DNA from 3 places in the Paenibacillus sp. FSL H7-0942 genome. Region 2 is predicted to be linked to each of the others. Evidence: riboswitches for the same ligand, from Rfam matches in the RefSeq annotation. Region 2 holds a riboswitch; each other region holds the start of a gene.
What was found. A riboswitch is a leader RNA that binds a small molecule or an ion and turns the genes downstream of it on or off. The one in region 2 is predicted to bind thiamine pyrophosphate.
Positions count from the first base shown of each region.

Region 1: linked by a shared signal. The riboswitch ahead of thiC (phosphomethylpyrimidine synthase ThiC) and the one ahead of MHI48_RS04745 (ECF transporter S component) in region 2 are both predicted to bind thiamine pyrophosphate.
Region 3: linked by a shared signal. The riboswitch ahead of tenA (thiaminase II) and the one ahead of MHI48_RS04745 (ECF transporter S component) in region 2 are both predicted to bind thiamine pyrophosphate.

Region 1 is NZ_CP150279.1:759,231-766,114, reverse strand. It holds gene thiC (phosphomethylpyrimidine synthase ThiC) at 44-1,828, opposite strand; TPP riboswitch at 2,244-2,357, opposite strand; gene MHI48_RS03550 (IclR family transcriptional regulator) at 2,507-3,250, opposite strand; gene MHI48_RS03545 (alpha/beta hydrolase) at 3,610-4,635, shown strand; gene MHI48_RS03540 (Fe-Mn family superoxide dismutase) at 4,784-6,064, shown strand; gene MHI48_RS03535 (hypothetical protein) at 6,213-6,437, opposite strand; gene MHI48_RS03530 (biotin/lipoate A/B protein ligase family protein) at 6,508-6,884, opposite strand, start outside.
Region 2 is NZ_CP150279.1:1,045,533-1,052,416, reverse strand. It holds gene MHI48_RS04765 (methionine ABC transporter ATP-binding protein) at 1-183, opposite strand, end outside; gene MHI48_RS04760 (PQQ-binding-like beta-propeller repeat protein) at 315-2,618, opposite strand; gene MHI48_RS04755 (energy-coupling factor transporter transmembrane component T family protein) at 2,720-3,514, opposite strand; gene MHI48_RS04750 (ABC transporter ATP-binding protein) at 3,489-5,060, opposite strand; gene MHI48_RS04745 (ECF transporter S component) at 5,061-5,654, opposite strand; TPP riboswitch at 5,884-5,994, opposite strand; gene MHI48_RS04740 (pectate lyase) at 6,038-6,706, opposite strand.
Region 3 is NZ_CP150279.1:3,633,554-3,640,437, reverse strand. It holds gene MHI48_RS16165 (L-dopachrome tautomerase-related protein) at 1-830, opposite strand, end outside; gene MHI48_RS16160 (hypothetical protein) at 1,084-1,368, opposite strand; gene MHI48_RS16155 (hypothetical protein) at 1,557-1,799, shown strand; gene MHI48_RS16150 (spore coat protein) at 1,811-2,197, shown strand; gene MHI48_RS16145 (zinc-dependent alcohol dehydrogenase) at 2,194-3,330, shown strand; gene MHI48_RS16140 (hypothetical protein) at 3,362-3,562, shown strand; gene MHI48_RS16135 (spore coat protein) at 3,574-3,870, shown strand; gene tenA (thiaminase II) at 4,081-4,743, opposite strand; TPP riboswitch at 4,857-4,954, opposite strand; gene MHI48_RS16125 (endo-1,4-beta-xylanase) at 5,161-6,884, opposite strand, start outside.

The DNA.
Region 1 (6,884 bases), 290 kb from region 2:
TTTATCTCTATTTCAGACTGCCCAGCTTGCGCTGTACCGGCGCCTAGGAGCGTGTCCGATATTCCTCGGCCTTTTCCTGCATCCCGGCAGCTACAGCCCCATTCTCGGACAACCCTTTGTCTGCGGCAAAGGCACGAATGTCCTGCGTAATGCGCATGCTACAGAACTTTGGTCCGCACATGGAGCAGAAATGAGCTTCCTTGGCCCCTTCTGCTGGCAGCGTCTCGTCATGGTAGGATAATGCCCGTTCCGGGTCCAGTGACAGGTTGAACTGGTCCCGCCAGCGGAACTCAAAACGTGCCTTGGACAATGCGTCATCGCGGCGTTGAGCACGCGGATGGCCTTTCGCCAGATCGGCGGCATGAGCTGCGATCTTGTAGGCGATGACCCCTTCCCGCACATCATCCTTGTTGGGCAGGCCCAAATGTTCTTTTGGCGTAACATAACAGAGCATGGACGTGCCGAACCAGCCAATCATGGCTGCCCCAATGGCGGATGTGATGTGATCATATCCTGGCGCAATGTCGGTCGTTAGCGGCCCAAGTGTGTAGAACGGTGCTTCTTTACAGATCTCCATCTGCAAGTCCACATTCTCCTTGATCTTATGCATCGGCACATGACCCGGGCCTTCGATCATCACCTGCACATCATGCTTCCATGCGATCTGTGTCAGTTCCCCAAGCGTAGCCAGTTCCGCCATCTGTGCTTCGTCATTGGCATCGTAGATACTACCTGGACGAAGCCCATCTCCCAGTGAAAATGCCACATCATACCTTTTCATAATCTCACAGATTTCTTCAAAATGGGTGTACAAAAAATTCTCCTGATGATGCGCAAGGCACCATGCTGCCATAATGGAACCACCCCTAGACACAATACCTGTCATTCGCTTGGCGGTCATGGGGATATAACGCAGCAGTACACCTGCATGAATCGTAAAGTAGTCCACGCCCTGCTCTGCCTGCTCAATGAGTGTGTCACGGTACAACTCCCAGGTCAGCGCTTCCGCTTCGCCATTCACCTTCTCCAGCGCCTGATACAGCGGCACCGTACCAATCGGCACAGGTGAATTGCGGATAATCCATTCCCGGGTGGTATGAATGTTTTTGCCTGTGGACAGATCCATCACCGTATCCGATCCCCATCGTACCGCCCAGGTCATCTTCTCCACCTCTTCCTCAATGGAAGAAGATACAGCAGAGTTACCTATGTTGGCATTGATCTTCACGTGAAAATGACGACCGATCAACATCGGCTCACTCTCCGGGTGATTGATGTTGGATGGCAGAATGGCCCGTCCACTCGCCAGCTCCTGTCTCACAAATTCCGGCTCCACGCCTTCACGAATGGCGGCGAATTCCATCTCAGCCGTAATGACTCCCTGTCTCGCGTAGTGCATCTGAGTCACGCAGCGTTCTGGCTGTGCCCGCAGCGGTTTGCCACGTAATCCGGGGTACTCTTCAGCGCCGGCTCTCTTCCCTCCGGGCTTCAGTCCGTTATCCTCCGGTTTAACCATACGGCCCTGATAAGCTTCAACATCGCCACGCTCTGTGATCCAACGAGTGCGCAGAGCTGGCAGACCTGCGCGGATATCCGCATGAAATTCGGGATCGGTCATGGGGCCGCTCGTATCGTAGACACGCAGCGGTTCGTTATGCTCCACCCCTTGGGGAGTATTCGTGTCATGAAGGGCTATCTCACGCTCCGGTACAGCAATGTCCGGCCGTGAGCCCTGAATGTAGACTTTGCGGCTGCCCGGAAAGGGCTGAACCCGTCCGGCCGCCCCTGTTTCTTTTTCCACCTGCTGATCGTTATGTTCCTGTTCCATCGCTTGTTGTCCCGTTTGATTTCCTGTACTCATGTCGCTCGTCTCCTCCTCAGTGTTCGTCGCTTGTTTGGTTGGTTTCATCATTAGGTCGCTTACGTACCTGTCCAAATCATGCGCAATGCAGAGAAGAAAGAGCGATCCTACATCAGACCAGGAGAGACACTTTTCATGTACAGTATCAACAGAACGGAGGCTGCCACAGATCATCGATCTATGAGACTTCCCTCCTCATCCAAGCCCACTTTTGCAGGTTAGTGAAAAAGAAGCCCATAGAATCCGCGCTATATCGCCCGTTCCCTGTATATAAAAAAGCCGGTCCCCGAAGGAACCGACTTTTATGTCCATCACCAATAATGCACCTTCAATCAGCTCCTTAACGGAGCCCTACAAGGGTCACATCATGTGGTGGTTGTGGTCATATCGCCGATTACTTCCCTACGCTGGTATGATCCAGATCAGGTGCAAAGGGTCCGGAATCTCATGCGATTCCGTCTCAGTCCGGACAATTCGGACTCCCCCAGTAACGTTAATAAGTTGCGGCTTACATAAGTCCGCTGTTCATATTCAATGAAGCCGGCCCCGCTGGGCCGTCCATTACAGAGTAGCGCAACCGGAACATAAAAACAACCTTTATATTCCAGTACACCAACTCAATTGGAGAAAAACCTTACCTCACCATCAGGATAACATGAGCCCCATTTGCGTAGCAGCATCCTTCAACACAGGTGCGTATTCATGCAATGTCTCCTGTGAGAGTCGGCTGACAGGCCCTGAGACCGAGAGGGCAGCTGCAATATTGCCTCTGCGATCCATAATCGGTACCGATACCGCGGCAGCTCCCGGCTCACGTTCCTCGTAACTTGTGGCATATCCGTTATCCCGGATATCTCCCATCTGCGCCAAATACACTGCGGGATCAATAAACACCGGCCATTCCGGCCCGTTCATCAGTTCTTCACGATCCTCGTCCGTGGCAAACGCCATCAGGACTTTGCTGGAAGCGCCCACAGACAGAGGAAGTCTAACACCGACTGGAGCGACTCGGCGGATCGCCTGATCACTTTGCACAGCCTGAATCCGAATCCGTTCACTGCCGTCACGCAGGTACAGACTCACGGTCTCCCCCAATCGATCTCTCAGTCGCTCCATCGCAGGCAGCAGCAGAATAGCGGGATCATCACTGCGGGACATATGAGCTGACAGCTCCCAGATTCGGATACCAAGTCGGTACTTCTCTGTTGCTGCATCGCGGATCACGAACCCTCGATCCTCCAGCGTAGCCATCAAACGGTGCACTGTACTTTTGTGCAGGCCAATCTGGCTGGCAATTTCGGTGAGTCCCAGATCACTGCGTGTGGTAAAACATAATAATATATCCAGCGCCCGTTCCACAGCCCGGACGGTTAACTTGCGATCTTCCATGGCATAATGCCCTCCTCATGTTTCATCACATGAAACTTGGTTACATAAATTATATGAGAAACGGTCTCATCTGTAAACCAAAAAGAGCCAAAATCAAAATAGGCCAACGTGTAAATTTTTCCTTTTTATAAGACTTAATCCCCTGTAATTTACACACTAAGGTAATGTTACCCATATATCTTAAGAACTATATAACAATTGCGTAACAAATGCCCTCAATCAATTGACTTTGACTATATTGGAACATACGATAAAGATATATTACATTAAGATATCGCTCTGAAGCAGGCTCTGAAATCGACGCAATTCTCTTTTCATGTCGTTGTTATCTTCAACTGAACTTCAAAGGAGGGGCATTCATGTATCAATCATCCCAGAGCGAAGCCCCGCTGCAAACAAAAGTGTCCGATCTGCCCTCTTCCCTATCACCGAGGCTGATTCGGTTCAAACATATTATCGTAGCGTTGCTGCTCTCCGTTGTATTTTTTCTACTGTTTTGTTTTATCGCACTGCATGGTTATATCGCATGGGTATTATCCAATCCAACGGTAGCGCCTGTCTTCTCCAATCCGATGCAAGCCAAGAACATGAAGTATGAAGACATCACGTTCCCGGCAGCAGATGGCAGCCGCACGATGCAGGGATGGTATATACCTGCTGACAATGCTGCAAGCAAAACGATTATTTTCAGTCACGGCTATGGTGCCAATCGTGAAGAAACATGGGTACCCATGTATGACCTGGCACATTATGCTCATCAACTTGGGTTCAACGTGGTCATGTTCGATTATGGCTTCGCCTCACAGGTGAACAAAGCTGTAGCCACAGGTGGCAAAGCTGAGTCACAGCAACTGCTCGGTGCGATCCAGTTCGCCAAGCAACGTGGTGCGCAGGAACTGGTTGTCTGGGGCTTCTCGATGGGTGCCGGTACAGCGTTACAAACCGGACTGATTACGAAGGAAGTGGATGCAATGATTCTGGACAGTGCGTTCCTGCTGGAGCCAGATACGCTGTACCACAACATTCACAACCAGATCGATCTGCCACGTCAGCCTACACTGGAGATCATGAAACTGTTGTTCCCTGTTCTGAATGGTACCGGATTACAACAGATTCCATACCAGGAAGTGAAAAAGGAAGATTATCCGTTCCCGATTTTCTTCATCCATGGTACAGAGGACGAGAAGGCGCCTTATCCAATTGCGGAGCAACTCGCCGCCAACCAGACCAATCCGTACTCCGATGTATGGATTGTCCAGGATGCGCATCATGAGTTGATCTTCCGGGAGCATCCAAAGGAATATCTGCGCCGTGTCTCAACTTTCCTCAGTCATGTAACGAAAACAAGCAGTGACGATGTGCAGAACACGAATAATGGACAATAACCAAATTTCAATCATCGAATTTTTTTCAGAGCCCTCAGGGGCTCTTTTTTTGCACTCATAGGACAACAAGCTCACGGAATATACTCTTGGGACGCATGAACAGACGGTCTGCATGCAATGAATTTCATCTGAAGGAGGTTCAACATAGATGAACTGGTATGGATATGGTCACCTGCTGCCTCTGCGGACATTGGAGGAAATCCGTTTCTGGAAAGAGCAGGAGAAAGAACATACACTCGTCATCCGTGCCCTGGTTCCTGATTTGGAGCCCCCATACGTCAAGCTACTGGAGGAATGGGAGGTTACCTTTGCAAACAGTGAGCGAGTAGCCAATCAGCTTTTAAAACAACTATTGCCCGCAACCCATCCACCTGCTCCCTACATGGTTCGTTGTATCGATCAACTTGTGTTGGCAGCTCGGCAGCAATCGAGAGAGTTCATCAAACAGCTGTATGTTCTTCTGGAGCAAAGTGCTGCTGTGCAAGCTGTTCCGCTTGCCAAAGTACTCATTCTGCATTTTATTCGCGAGTCGGAGTATTTTCTGGGCGTATTGGATACGCTTGGCCAACCTGGCATCTTGCGTGAAACGGATTCGGAACCGTCACTTTTTCTGGAAAATGCTCTGCATACGTCAGGGCCAGGAAGCATCCATCGCCAAGCTTCAGAAGCCCCAACTTCTCCAGAGGGAAATGTAAATGCACCTGCCGGTTCAGCTCATATCCAATCCGCAACCATTCAACCACCTTCTACCGGAACAACACAAGCCACACCCAGCTCTACAGCACCTCCTGTAAAAGAAAAGCCGGTTCCCATTGGAGGACACACACTGCCGCCTCTCCCCTATGCGTACAATGCGCTGGAGCCACATATTGATGAGCTGACGATGCGTATCCATCATGACAAACACCATCAATCTTATGTGGACGGACTAAATGTAGCAGAGAAGAAGCTGGCGGAATCGCGAAAAAAGAATAACTTTGAACTCATCAAACATTGGGAACGTGAACTTGCCTTCAACGGGGCAGGCCACTACCTGCATACGATCTTCTGGACAATTATGAACCCTGCTGGCGGCGGCAAACCTTCCGGTATGCTCGCAGAGCAGATCAAGCGAGATTTCGGGAGTTATGAAGCGTTTAAGAATCAATTCACAGAAGCCGCGAACAAGGTGGAAGGCAGTGGCTGGGCGATGCTTGTCTGGAGCCCGAGAGCACATCGTTTGGAGATTTTGCAGGCGGAAAAACACCAGAACCTGTCCCAGTCCGATATCGTACCACTCCTGCCACTGGATGTGTGGGAACATGCCTACTATCTGAAACATCAGAATGAACGCAAAAAGTATATCGAGGATTGGTGGAACGTTGTCTACTGGCCCGCTGTGGCCGAGCGTTACGAAACGGCACGCAAGTTGTTGTGGCCGCCTTATTAAGCTTGGGGTTAGATGGTTTAGAGAAAAAAAGAGATATCTCCAGCCGAATGACTGAACGATATCTCTTTTGGTGTATACAAAAAAGCAAGCCTCCTGTAAAAAGAGACTTGCTTGTATTTTGAGAGACTTCCTATTTTTAAATGTTCACTTAAGAAGCACAGCCCTCGCAAGCCACATAGTTGTCGCCAACCTGTTTGCTAATGGAGATCAGATCGCCAAGCTTGATATCAGACTCATCTGTAAACTCCAGATCGGCTATACGTGCAACGATCAGTGCAGCAGCCTCTTCCTTGCTTGTTGCCATTTGGCTGAACTCGGATTTTTCGCCTGTTGATACAACCTCATATAAATACGTATATCTCAATGTGTCCATCCTAACACTCTCCTTCCGAAATCACATCATATCATCTCTATTAACCAATTCCAAGCCCTAGTAAAAAGTGTTAATCGTAGCGCAGCTTCATCTGCTCAGCTGTCAGGCGTACTTCTTCAGAGCCAACGCTAAGCACCCTGCTGGTCTCCGCAAGTGGATAGCGATCGCGCAGTGTCCGAACCAAAGCCGCAGTATATGCCGCAGCCGAAGGTACACCTGCCAATTCTTTCAGACTTGCCATCGTGCCAGGCTGAACATCGGGATATCCTTCACTCGCCCCGCCTGCTGCATGCTGATAGAATTGTCGCACATCTGCTGCCAATTGATCACCCTGACCGTCCACGATGATAAAAGCCGTAATGATATACGCCTTTGCCTGCCTGCGCTGGGCAATACCACAGAATTTTAGGCCACCTACACTGACATCATAATCTCCCGGGCAAAAAG
Region 2 (6,884 bases):
CGGCTTTTCCAATCCGTTGAGCATCCGCAGAAGCGTGGATTTGCCTGCACCACTTGATCCGATGATGCCATGAATTTCTCCTTGTCCCACTTCGAGGGACACCGAGCTTAATGCTTCGAATCCCTGATCTGCACGGGAACCGCGCTCGTTATAACGTTTGCTTACACCATATAATGAGATCATGGAGAGTCCTCCCGTGAATGATCATGCATGGTTCTTCAAGAACACATGAAGAAAGCCCGCACAGCCGATAACCGGAGCGCGAGCAAGCCTGTTCATTTATAATAAATCAACATCTCTTACGAGACAAGCTTTTAAGGTGAGATTGCCTCCTGCAGGCGGCTGGCTTCATATACACGAAAACGTCCGTTGGACGAACCCACATACACTTCATTACCGATCCGGTTAATCATTCCATTCTTCGCATCCCGGTCCCGGTGCTCCGGGTTTCCCATCACAACGTCATGTACACGACCTAACAGTGCTCCATTCTTTTTGTTCATTACGAGCAAATTCTCGTCCATGGGCAACAGCAACTGATCATCAATGACCAGATAACTTCCCTGATTCGTCGGATGCCTTAGTGTTGCAATCGTATCTTTGGTATCCCAGCGCGTCTCCCCCGTTTTATAATCCAAAGCCGCTGGATAACCGTTCTTAATCACATACAACTGATCCTCTTCCACCAGTCCTCGTTCAATCTTGCCCTTGAGCGTCCAGCGTGTTTTGCCTGTCTTGGCATCATACAGGGTAGTTGTAAAATCTGCATATTCTCCGTAATGATCGCCGTTTTTATTCTCACGGATCAACAACATGCCATCATTCAGCTCCTCAAATCTCTGTCCTACCCGAGCAGGGAATTGGGCAAGCTTTTTCCCCGTGTTCAGATCAAGCAGAAGCCACTGATTATCTAGTGATAGCCATCTTTCAGCATTCGTGGTTGCAAAGGGATCAAGACGTTCAATTCCACCAGTATATGGATCATTCCAAAATTGTTCTATGGTGGATCGTTTGCCCTTTAAGCTCCATACGGTTCGCCCTGATTGCGGATCGACTGCAACCAGCTTATTCTTTTCCCAATACAACACATAGGGGTCATCTGCACTCTTATTCAATAATTCATAACCCGTAGCCAGTTTTCGCGTCCACAATGTTTTTCCGTTTGCACTGTCCAGAACCATTAACCAACTGTTGCTTGAACTCTCAACAACCGGGTTATCCACAACCACAACGTTCTTCGCAGCGGTGATGCCATTTAGTCTAAAATTTTGCTTAGGAGTGTACGTCCACGTGACCTTTCCGTTCTTCAAGTTCAGATGACGAATACGATCCACGTATTTTTTCTTATCAGGGTCATAATCGGTGTAGATTGTAACGTATTTGCGCTCTGCATCCATCTCTGCCTGCTGTCTTCCAAAACCCCCGTTGATCTCCCATAATTGCTGGCCGGAATGTCGGTCAAGGACATATATGGAACCTTCGTAGTAATCCCCGCTGAATCCACCGTCATCCCCTTTCATCAGGAGCACATCATCCGTGGCTGCTTGTAAAAAAGTGTAGTTAATATCCCCCTGGTTGGTCCATACCGGTTTCCAAGGGATTGTCGTTGGCAGTGTTGTGCCATAGATTTTTGTTGTGAACCCATATTCATCCGCCCGACTTATGTTCCAATCGGAAACGACAGCATTTCGATTATCCTGTGCTAAATTCCAGCGTGTTCTGACCAGTCTGCCATTCTTGTTGAATGTGACCAGAAATTGCGCATCTTGCCGCTCATATCTCCAGGTCTGTCCAATACTCATTGCATAACCCGTGAAATTTAGATTGCTTGAACTCTCTTTCCACTCCGGCTCGCCTAACCACCCAGCCACTTGTTTGGAGGTGGTTGCCTTGTTCAGCTTAATATCTGTCAGATGGCGTATAACCGAAGTTGGCAGCGATGCATCCTGTTGGAACCAGCCATCAGCCACATTCATCCTCTGTTCTATAGCCTGTGCCTTGATCCAGAAGAGTCCTGGCCGATACGTGAAGGATTCTTTATTCCAGACTCGTGGGGCAATGGATACCCCATACCAGCCTTTCCACTTTGCAACAATAACAGCCTTATCTGTTAGCGCTTTCTCAAAAGACCAGGTTGTAGAACTATCTGGGGCCAGATACAGCTTGCTGCCTGATTGGAGTGTGATGCTTTGGGGAGCTGTTTCCGTCATGCTTCTGCTCTCCTTCAGTGCATACCAACTTGGCAACCAAAAGTTTCCATGATCGGTTGACTTAAGCTGCACCCACTCGCCTCGAACCGAGGCCAACGTATACTTTTCGTTTTTTGTTGTATAGTATTCAATCCCCATCTGGTCAGCAGCCACACTGCCGTCCCTTCTGTTTTTGAACAGAGGGATGTCATTAATAAGCGTAACGGTGTCTCCTTGTTTGTAAGCTAACTTTGCAGTTAAGACTTGGGAACTTGCCCCCAATGCTTGTGGCGTTGTAGCCGAAGCTTGTCCTTCAAGGGCGACCATTTTGGAATCCAGCAGCATCCAGCCCGTCAACAGCACAGCTGATAATCCAGTCATGGTAATCCATTTGTACCCCGTTCTCTGCCAGTCAGGACCCGTCTTCACTCTCGTTCATCCCCATTCATTAGAAGTTATTTCCAATAGAGACGCAGTAAAAAGGAAAAGGTTACCGTTTACCTCAATATATTTCTATCTATCTGCCCGTATTACCTTACATCCACCATCGTAGCATGATAAGGAAAGGTAACCCCGATGTAATAAGCAGCCGTTAAGGTGAGCATATAATAAAATACAAACCACAGATCAGCTCGCGAATAGCCAATCTGAATGTAATACGTTCGGCTCGCGCCATCTGTGAACCCTTTCGCTTCCATCGCTACCGCCATTCGCTGTGCACGGCGAATACTCTGTGCCAGCAGCGGAATAGCGTAACGCTTGAGTGTACCATACACATTCCAGCGAGAGCCGCGTTGCTGTGTTCCACGAATACGAATCGCATAACGGAGCGTCTGGAATTCATCCAGCAAAATGGGGATCATGCGCATCGCGGCCAGAAAGCTATAGGCATATTTTGCGGGAAGCCGCCACTGCTGCATCAGGGAATAAAACAGTCTCACAGGCTTGGTCGTAAGACCAAAGAGTAACCCTGCCGCTGCCATGCTCAACGAGCGAAAACCCAAGTGTAGACCGCGATAGAAACTCTCTTCGGTTATGTGGATCAGTCCCCACTTATACCATGTGGTCTCGCCCTTACCAAACATCATCATACCTGTAGACGTGGAGATAAACACCAGAATGAATGGTGATGCGTACAGCATCAATCTATACCACGGATGACCTGTCCAGCACAGTAACAGCATCATCGCCAACGCAACGTTGGTCATTACATTCAGATTGTGAATGAGGATAACGATGACAAACATCATCGTCAGAATGATCATCTTTAATCCCGGATTGACGTTATGAAGCCAGGTTTCACGGTGAGGAAACGACAGTTGCATCAGATAACCTCCCCTCATCTACCGTCCAGATTCGGGTGCAATATCTTTTTACAATTTCACGATCATGGGTAACCATAACAATAGCTGTTCCCTCTCTCCGCAATTGCTCCAGCTGTGCTAACATGGCAAACGTATTGCGTGCATCCTGTCCAAAAGTAGGTTCATCCAACAGCAATATTCGCTGCTCTCTCACCAGTGCAGAGGCAACGCTCAAGCGTCGTTTCTGCCCCATCGATAATTGGTAGGGATGGCGCTCGGACAGGTCGATTAGTCCAAATTGATTCAACATATGATCAGTCCTGACAAGTCTTTCTTCCGTTGAAAGCCTGCCCCCCAGCAATGAGAATTCCACTTCTTCCGCGACGGTGTTGGTCACAAATTGAAACTCCGGGTTCTGAAATACAAACGCAATTCGATCTGCAAGCTGCTCTGTTTTGCCAGAAGGCTGACCGTCCAACTCATAATGACCTGTTGTTTTCAGGATATTCATCAGAGATAACAACAATGAACTCTTGCCAGCTCCATTAGCTCCGACAATACCAATCCAGTCTCCATGCCATACCTTGGCCTGCTCCACCTGAATGAAAGGTGTTTTCCCACGCCATCCGGTGAACTGCTGCAAGTCCAGTGCAGGCAGATAGGCGGGAGATACAGGCGAAAAGGATGAGTCGTGAGATATGGGGGATATACCCGGTGTATCGGATAAGCCAGACGATCCCTGTGCTTCCAAACTTGAGATGCCCTGATCCACACACACTTGAAGCTCTCCAGAAGCACTTCCCTCTTCTTGCTTAGCTGCCTGCTCGTGCTCATCCCACACACCCGGATACCAGATTCCATAAGCCTTCAGCTTTTCCCGTTCATGAGTAAATACCTGCTGTGCTGGCCCATCCGCCACAATCTTTCCTTCAGGTGATAACACAATGATGCGGTCGACCATATCCACAATCTCGTTTATTTTGTGTTCAACGATGATGATCGTTTTGTCACTGGCGATTCGTTTGACGGTATCCCACACCTGGGAAGTCCCCACATCATCCAGCAGTGCAGTGGGTTCATCCAAAAACAATACCTCCGGGTCCATGGCAAGCATCGAAGCAATCGCAAGACGCTGCTTCATCCCCTGAGACATGGACTGGATCAATACACGATTCTGTTCAAAGGATAACCCCACTTGTTTCAGATAATATTCAATCAGAGCAGGCATCTCTTCACACGGAATATTTCGGTTTTCCAGAACAAATGCGATCTCTTCATCCGTAAAGGACATACAGAACTGGGTATCCGGATCTTGAAAGACTACTCCTGCTTGGGCGGGAACCTGAATATCATCACATTTCATCGGAATCTCAACCGAACGTGGTATCAGACCGCTCAAAATTTGCAATAAGGTCGATTTACCGGAGCCACTCGGGCCAAGCAACAGCACTTTCTCCCCTTGACGCACAGAAAGAGACAAGCCTTGAAATACCAAGGCTTTCTCTCCCGGGAACTTGCATCTTAGATTAGTCACCCTTACCGCTTGCGAATTCTCTTCCCCGTTCATCTAATCCAGCGCCTCATAATCTTGTTTGGATACCGGTCTGAGCGAACGCGTTACACCAGTCAGTTCCAATGCTTTGGCGAGATAATAAGCGAACACTCCAGCAATCAAGATGCTTCCGATGAAGCGGAATCCGATAAATAACGTGTAGTTCCAGGCCGAGAGTGAATCAATATACCCGTACTGGTAATCCAGCAAAAGCGAAGCCGCTGCGGCTCCTATGGCTGCAAGACAGGTGACAAACAGATTGGTTTTGCGATACAAAAATGCGGCGAAGAATATCTCGGCTCCCAATCCTTGCAACAGACCGTATACAAGTGTGGACATGCCCCATTCACTACCCAGAAAAGCACTTACCGTTGAAGCCGCAACTTCGGCAAGAATAGCCACGCCTGGTTTACGAATGATAACAAAAGCAAACGTGCCCGCCATAAACCACATGCCGTAGATCATCTGCTCCGCATGAACGCCAAATGGTTTCATCAAGTCATATGTAGGTCCCCATATCTTGTAAATCACCCCAAACACTACTGCGATCACGATGGTTACCAGAATATCCGTTAGTTTTAATCGCTTGTTGCCTGCTGTTGTTTCCATATTCTCTACGTCCTTCCTTTGTTCCCTGTGGGGGTTATCAAAATAAACGAAAAAGCCTCCCCGGTTCCGGGCAGGCCTTACGTACAGTGTACAATCCTCACAATGATGTATTGGATGGATGTCGAAAATACGGAATATCAACCAGCCCCCCTCCGTCATGGCAGATACACCACCACAGTTCAAAGAGGTCTGTTGTTCATCCACGTTCATTCCCACAATTCACCCTTACATATCGCAAATCCATGTTCTCTACGCTGGCATTACCCAGATCAGATGTACGGTCAGCGGCACAAGGCCACTCTCTCAGCCCAACTTCATTGAGCTCCCGGTTCACTTATTTCATTGCTTCTAATGTACATCAAATGGGTATTTGTGGCAATCCTTTAATATTGCGTGTTCCCAGACTGGCTCGTTTTCCCTGAAGCAAACCCCTTGAACAACGTTGGTACTTTGGAATAACGGGTATTCGTAATTTTCCCCTGTGATGTGCTGCTGTCTGTACGCATAATCGAATCTTTTACATTGGAAATGTTGGAGTTATCCAGCGTCATGTTAACTGCGAAGGAAGTTCCACCATTTTGGCGAACCAGTTTGCCAATATCATCTGCACGGAAATTTTTGATGTTAATTGTTCCAGCTGCATTCATCTGGAACACTTTATCATAAGCCTTATACGCTGCCCCACCGGTAATGTTAACCGTTCCCGCAGACTTCAATGTCAGTGCATCCTCGCCCACGTCCTGCCAGACCACATTCGATATATTACAGTTGCCATAACAGTGAACACCATCAGCAGCTGGTGATCCAATGTTTACGTTTTTGAGCGTGGCCCCTGCCTCCAGACGGAAGACTGGCTTCTGATTTTCTGCTTGAGATCCGTCGCCCAGTGTGGAAGGATTGGCTACAAATGTTTTACCTTGGCCGTCATAGGTCGTGCCCTTTGGTACCACAATGGTTGAATTTACAACCGTAGGCGCAGCCGCAACCGGAACTGCACCAAATATAGAAGCAACCAAACCAGCGGACAGTAACAACGTCAACATTTTTTTCATAACTTTATTCCTCCCTTATTCTCTCGTTTTTTGGTAGTGTACAGTCTGGGCTTGTACTGGAAGTTCGCCAGAGGTGCACCTCTGTCCGAACCACAACCTAATCCTACCAAATAAGGAAGGTAACTAGAATAATCATTAGATCAGATATATCATGACATCGTACAATCCCTGTCATATC
Region 3 (6,884 bases), 2.6 Mb from region 2:
TTAGCGTCTGTGATCATCCCATCAGATGCACCCTTCTCTCCCCAATACTGCACAAGATCACTTAACTTAAAATCCGGTATCGTTCTGTCTCTTAACGATTCTGTTGAGATAGAGAATAACTGGCGACTGGTTAATGGACAATAGAATAACATTTTTCCATCAGGGGAAATCGCTATACCATCAGAGGCCAATCGAAACGGAGATGTCGAACCATCCGCGTTTCGATTCATCAAAATTTTACCTTCCACTTTCGGCACAAAATACGGATCGGGTGAGGTCGAGCTTGCTCCATGCAACCGTCTATACGCATTTCCGTTTTCTAAATTTACGACGATAATAGCGCCTGGACCATTGGAAGAAGAATCCGTTATATATGCGTAACCTGCTTTTCCTACACGAAAGTCAAATCGGACATCATTTAGATACGTTGTCGGCAAGACTACATCATCTGCAAATGTATATACTTTTCTAATTGTATTTGTTTCTAAATCTACCGCGACTAATTTTGCCCCTCCTTTAATAGGCTCTGAAAAATTTGGTGCAGCCGTGTCCAGTACCCACAGGGTTCCCCTTCCATCTGCAACAACACTCTGGACACTAATGAAGGACATAACGATATTCAATGGGTTGATCAAATTCGTTTCTTCATTAGGATAAGGTTGCATCTGACCATCAACAATTTCCGCTACCGTAAATCTAACGTCATCTCCCCATTTTGGAAAGCAAATAAAGGTACGCCCGGTTTCGGATACACTAACGCCTGTAGGCATAGCCCCGTAAAAGGAATGAACGAGTTCTAACTTACCAAAATATTCTTCCATAGGTAACATAGGCTGTATGATGTCCTCCTCAACATAGTTGAATAGATATTACCTATAATTATGTTCAAGACTTTTTCTAATGCCTGGCCCTTAATCATTCTTTTTTAACCTCGATTTTGAAATTGTCCGATACATTTAAAAATACAAAAAAACTTCGGCGTAAGCCGAAGCATGTTGACGTTAACTATATGTGCTCTAGGAAAAATGCTTCTTCCGATCGTCAACGCAAAACTTTGCCAAGCTTATCAGTACCAAAACCGTTTTATTGTTGGTCCGGTAAACCTAATGCATTGGCTGAAGTTATCGCTTGATCTAAAAATTCCTCTGCTCGGGTCAATTGCTGCCTGGCAATCTCCAACGCTTGTGAATTTGTTGCCGCATTAGATTCACTTAACGAGCTTATTGCCTGATTTAAAGCCGTCTGCACCTTAGAAACCGCGTTAGATGCATGCTGCTCCAGCGTATTACTACCACTCGAGTTAAGTGCATCTTCTGCTGGTTTTCTTGCGTTTTCGGTTGCTAGATCAATTTTGTTTTTATTGGGCACCGTGACTCCTCCTTCCATGAGTAAGATCATTCATTTAAACAGAAATAAGTATGGGATTGAGATTTTGTATATATCCCTGCGACTGTATGGGAATATTCGGATCTTACCTCTCCGGTGATCCATATTAGTATAAGATCCGATGCATTGGAAAATCTAATCTTGATGAAAAAGGAGGGGATCATTTCTGAATGGCTAATCCAACGCTAGCGCCGCACGAATCGATGGAACTGCATGAAGCGTTAAACTTCAAAACGCTCTGCATCGCTAAGTCGAAACTTATGCAAGGCCTGGTCTTTGACCAAGAGCTAAAAGCATTAATGCAGAAAGACGTAATTCAATCCATACAACAGATTGCTGAGCTGCAAGCAATCTACGCAAGAGCTCCTTTTCAAGCACCCGTTCCGAATAATCCGACACCTATAACACATTAAGGGGAACTCAGATGAATACCGATTATTTAGATCCGATTAATTCATTGAATATGCCGGAAATGGCAGATATGACTTTTGCCATGGATTTCCTTCTTCGTGCCAAGGAGGGTGTACGTAATTTGTCCATCGCCCTGACGGAAACGGCTTCACCGGATGTAAGAGCCCTGTTGCATACTCATCTGAAGCAGGGAATTTCAATGCACCAAGAAATTTCGGAGCTCATGATTCGCAAAAAATGGTTTCATCCTTATGAGCTGAACGAACAGTACCAACTCGATCAGCTTTCGGCGAAAAATACGGTGATGATCGGGCAGATGAATCTGTTCCCGGGTGATACGTCACGTAAAGGGATGTTTGATCGGACCCCAGATGAACATATTGGAGGACATAAAGCATGAAGGCGGTAACGTATCAAGGGGTTAAAAATGTCGTGGTCAAAGAGGTGCCGGATGCGAAGATTGTGAAACCGGACGATATGATCGTAAAGATCACCAGTACCGCGATTTGCGGTTCTGACCTTCATCTTATTCACGGGATGATCCCTAACCTTCAGGAAAACTATGTCATCGGACATGAGCCGATGGGGATCGTAGAAGAAGTGGGCCCTGGCGTGACCAAGGTAAAAAAAGGCGACCGCGTAATCATCCCGTTTAACATCGCATGCGGAGAATGCTTTTTTTGCAAAAATCAGCTGGAAAGCCAATGTGACAATTCCAACGAACACGGGGATATGGGCGCATATTTCGGCTACTCCGGAACGACCGGCGGATATCCCGGCGGGCAAGCGGAGTATTTACGGGTCCCATTTGCTAATTTTACCCACTTTAAGATCCCTGAAAACTGCGAACAACCGGACGAAAAGCTAAGCTTGATCGCCGATGCCATGACGACGGCATTCTGGAGCGTAGATAACGCCGGCGTTAAAAATGGAGATACGGTCATTGTGCTCGGCTGCGGCCCGGTCGGACTCCTAGCCCAGAAGTTCTGCTGGCTGAAAGGAGCTAAGCGGGTCATAGCCGTCGACTATGTCGATTACCGCTTAAAGCATGCGAAGCGAACAAACAATGTGGAAATAGTAAACTTCGAACAGGATAAGAATATTGGGAACACTCTCAAGGAAATGACCAAAGGCGGCGCCGATGTTGTCATTGATGCGGTAGGAATGGACGGCAAGATGAGCGATCTTGAATTTCTAGCCAGCGGTATGAAACTGCAAGGCGGCACCATGAGCGCATTTATCATTGCATCTCAGGCTGTTCGCAAAGGTGGCACCATTCAAGTCACTGGGGTATACGGCGGACGTTATAACGGATTCCCGCTCGGTGATATCATGCAGCGAAACGTGAATATCCGTTCCGGACAAGCTCCGGTCATTCACTACATGCCATACATGTACGAGTTGGTTACGTCTGGCAAAGTGGACCCTGGCGACATTGTTACGCACGTCATTCCGCTCAGCGAGGCCAAACGGGGCTATGAAGTGTTCGATACAAAAACGGACGATTGCATTAAAGTCATCTTAAAGCCTTAAATATGAATAGATACATGGGAGGACAATCTGAATGGATTCCACATACGCTTTGCATGAGATGCTCGAGGTACATGAAATAGCTGCGTTCAAGACGGTTTGTATGACTAAATCCAAGACCATGCAAGCTCTGGTAACCGACCCGGAGCTCAAGCAAATTTTGCAACAAGATGCGATCTTATCACAACAGCAGCTTCAGGAGCTCGGTGGAGTGCTGTCTAAAGCGACTGTATAGGAGATAAAAAAATGAACCCAATATTAGAACACATGACTGGTCTTAATACGCTGACCGATGACGTGATCGCAATGGATTTTTTGATGAACGCCAAGAGCGGTGTCAGAAACTACGCCATGGCTGTGACCGAATGTGCCACCCCCGAAATCAAACAAATTTTGATGAAACAGCTCGATGAAGCCATAGATTCTCATGAAAAGATATCAAATTACATGGTGCAGCATGGTTTATACCACCCTTACCATATTGCAGAGCAAATTCAGCTCGATCTGAAAAACATTCAGACTGCTATGAACATTCCGTCCTGACACCCTTTTTGATTTTAGCCAGAGACTTCAGAGAACAAAATGTCCCTGTGTCAAGAATTTCAACAATGAAAAAAGGCGGATACTATCCGCCCTTTTTTTGGCATCGTCACGAAACACGCTTATTGCAAGCGTTCCTTTACGTATTCTACTTATTTCTATCCTGAGACTGTTTATGGCCGCTGCTCTCTACTTTAATTGACTACAGTGAACTTAAGGCTCCAGCTTCCATGACATTTCCCAAAAATCAAGCTCAAAGCGACTGCACATCACGAAAATATCCTCCATCCGTTGGTACGTTCCCTCGCTACAGCCTTCTAATAGCTTATCAGTTAACGTCACTAGGGATTGATTGTTGCTGTTGTATTCAGAGGAAGCATATCCTGTGATCCACTCTCCGTAAAAAGGATGCTCAGCTGCACCTGGCTTTTGGGCAAGGACTTGACCAATCTCTGCATAGCTCCATGAGCAGGCCAGAATGGATACAAGTACTTCTGCTATGCCACCCGCATGGGAAACAGAGAGCATATAGTTAGTATAGGCTGCATTTTTCAGGGCAGGTTTTACCTGGAAAACATGATCCTCTGTAATTCCTAATCGCTCCATATAAGAACGATGAATTTTCATTTCACCATTCAGGATGTTATCTACGTTTTCACTAAAAAACTGCATCAATTTGGGGTCGTGCGACTTGACAATACCTAGTGCAAATACGCGGGCATAATCGAACAGGTACAAGTAGTCTTGCAGCAAATAATAACGAAATTGTTCAACCGTTAAGGAACCATCTCCGATTCCTTTAACAAAGGGATGCTCAAGACATTCCTTCCACACAGGCTGTGCTGCCTGATATAGTCTCTCTGAAATAGTCAACATGTGTTCCTCCAATTCATAATGTACGTATTTAAAAACAAAAAAACGAAACATCCTATGGATGTTTCGCAGACAAATACACTAAAACAAGGGGGTTCGCATGAGCTACCCAAGTACAGTGTTTCATCGTTGCATCCCTACGTTGGCATTATCCAAATCAGGTAAGGTCGGTTTAACACCCTCTCAGCCGGTTAAGGCTCCCTCGCAAACGGTTGTATGTAGTTGATTACTTTCCTATTCCCATAAAAGATAAAATAACATCCATTTAGTATATCAAGGGCTGTTAAATATAGTCAAGGAAGATTGTATCGCCCCTCATCACCTTTGGTGACGTATGTAAACGATGAAAACCATCACAACAATGGTTGAGTTTCAGCCACTGTTATGATGGTTTCTATTCTTGCAACTACTGCCGATGGTTTAATGCCCGAGTTTGTTCTTTCCGACAAAAGTGAGTATTCCGTACTGGGAAGTATTTCTCCAGCTCTCATTGGTCGTATCATTCCACTTGGCTACGCTCTGCTTACCTCCGCCCTGGTTGTCGTTAATTTGGAGCTCGAAACCGAGAACATTTCCTGCTTTGGGCGTCAATGATTGTAAATGAATTCTGGCTTCTACGAGATATCCTTTATTTGTTTTCTTCACAGCACTTACAAGGCGTCCAGGTGAGGCACCCCCTGCAAAGGTTCCCACATTGTCTGCACTGATTCTGAACTGGGCATCATCATATTGAAAATACGGTGTGCGCTGGTGATTCTCGTCCAGGAAAATCTCAACCGAATCCTGATCCCATGGGTTGATACTATCTGTAATGATGTTTGGATCAGTGACGTCGATCAGCAGGTATAGATACTCACCTGACCACATTGCGCGAGCCACTGCCTCTGCACCTTCGCTCTGGTTCAACCGTTTTACTTCAAATGGTGCAGCCTTATTCCATGATGTGTCTTTCTTCCCATCAATCTGAACAATCCCTTGCACAGCTTGTGCAGATTTGGGCATAGGGGCGAGTTGAATCACGCCGTATTTGCTTGTATCCTGTTCCTGAGATTGTGTTCTATCATTCCAGTACAGTGGATTATAAGGTTGTGTCCCACTTGAACCGCCATCAGTCACACGGATATCCAATCCGGCTTCATATTCTGATCCGACTTGGATACCACCCCACGGAATGGACAATTCAACCTGATATCCGGCTTTTGTCTCGCGTACACGATATGAACGCTGCTCCACACCCTCAGCTTTGCCCGACCGCTTAATGATTACGTGTCGGTCATCTGCTTCATATGAAGTGGTCTTGCCATTATTGAGATCAACAAAGATATCTACTCTGTCATTCACATCTGCCTTTGCATCCTGTACATCCACGAGGATATACAGGTTACTATGATCCCATAAAGTGCGGAAACTGGCTGATCCCGAAGAGTCACCCTTCAGTGGAGTAGACACCGCTTTGTTCCAGAGCGGATCTTGTGTCTGTTTTTTGATATCCGGTTTACCCGAAAGTGAGACGGCTCTCTGCGTCAACACAGGCAAACTGGATTCATCCACGAGTCCCCAGTATGCCTTTTTGGCCTTCAGGGCTGAATCAAACAGCATAGCCTGGTTGTTGTAAGACTTCTCATCTTGGAGTCCCCATAAGGTAACTGAAGAAATGTGGTCTTTGTGTTTTTTGTACAAATCCAACAGTTCCTTATATCGATACGCCTGCTTTACTGCAACTTCATCGGACATCTCTTCACCAAATGGAATTCCGCTATCCACATCCAGTTCCGTGATCTGAATATCCAATCCAAGTTCGGCGAACATGCTGATCGTTTTTTCAATTTCCTTGATGGGCGGGGATTCCAGGTTATAGTGGGATTGCAAACCCACACCATCGATGAGCCCTTTCTCTTTCAGTCGTTTGACCAACTGATACATATGCTCTCTTTTCTCAGAGATTTCCGTGAAGTATTCGTTGTAATATAATTTGGCATTCGGATCGGCTGCACGAGCGAATTCATAGGTTTTCTCAATATAATCCGGACCAATTAGTTCATAAAAGGGACTTTTACGTAAACCGTTGGCATCACCATTGCTATCCGCAATCGCCTCGTTTACCACATCCCAGGCATAGATCTTACCTTTGTATCGGGTCATGA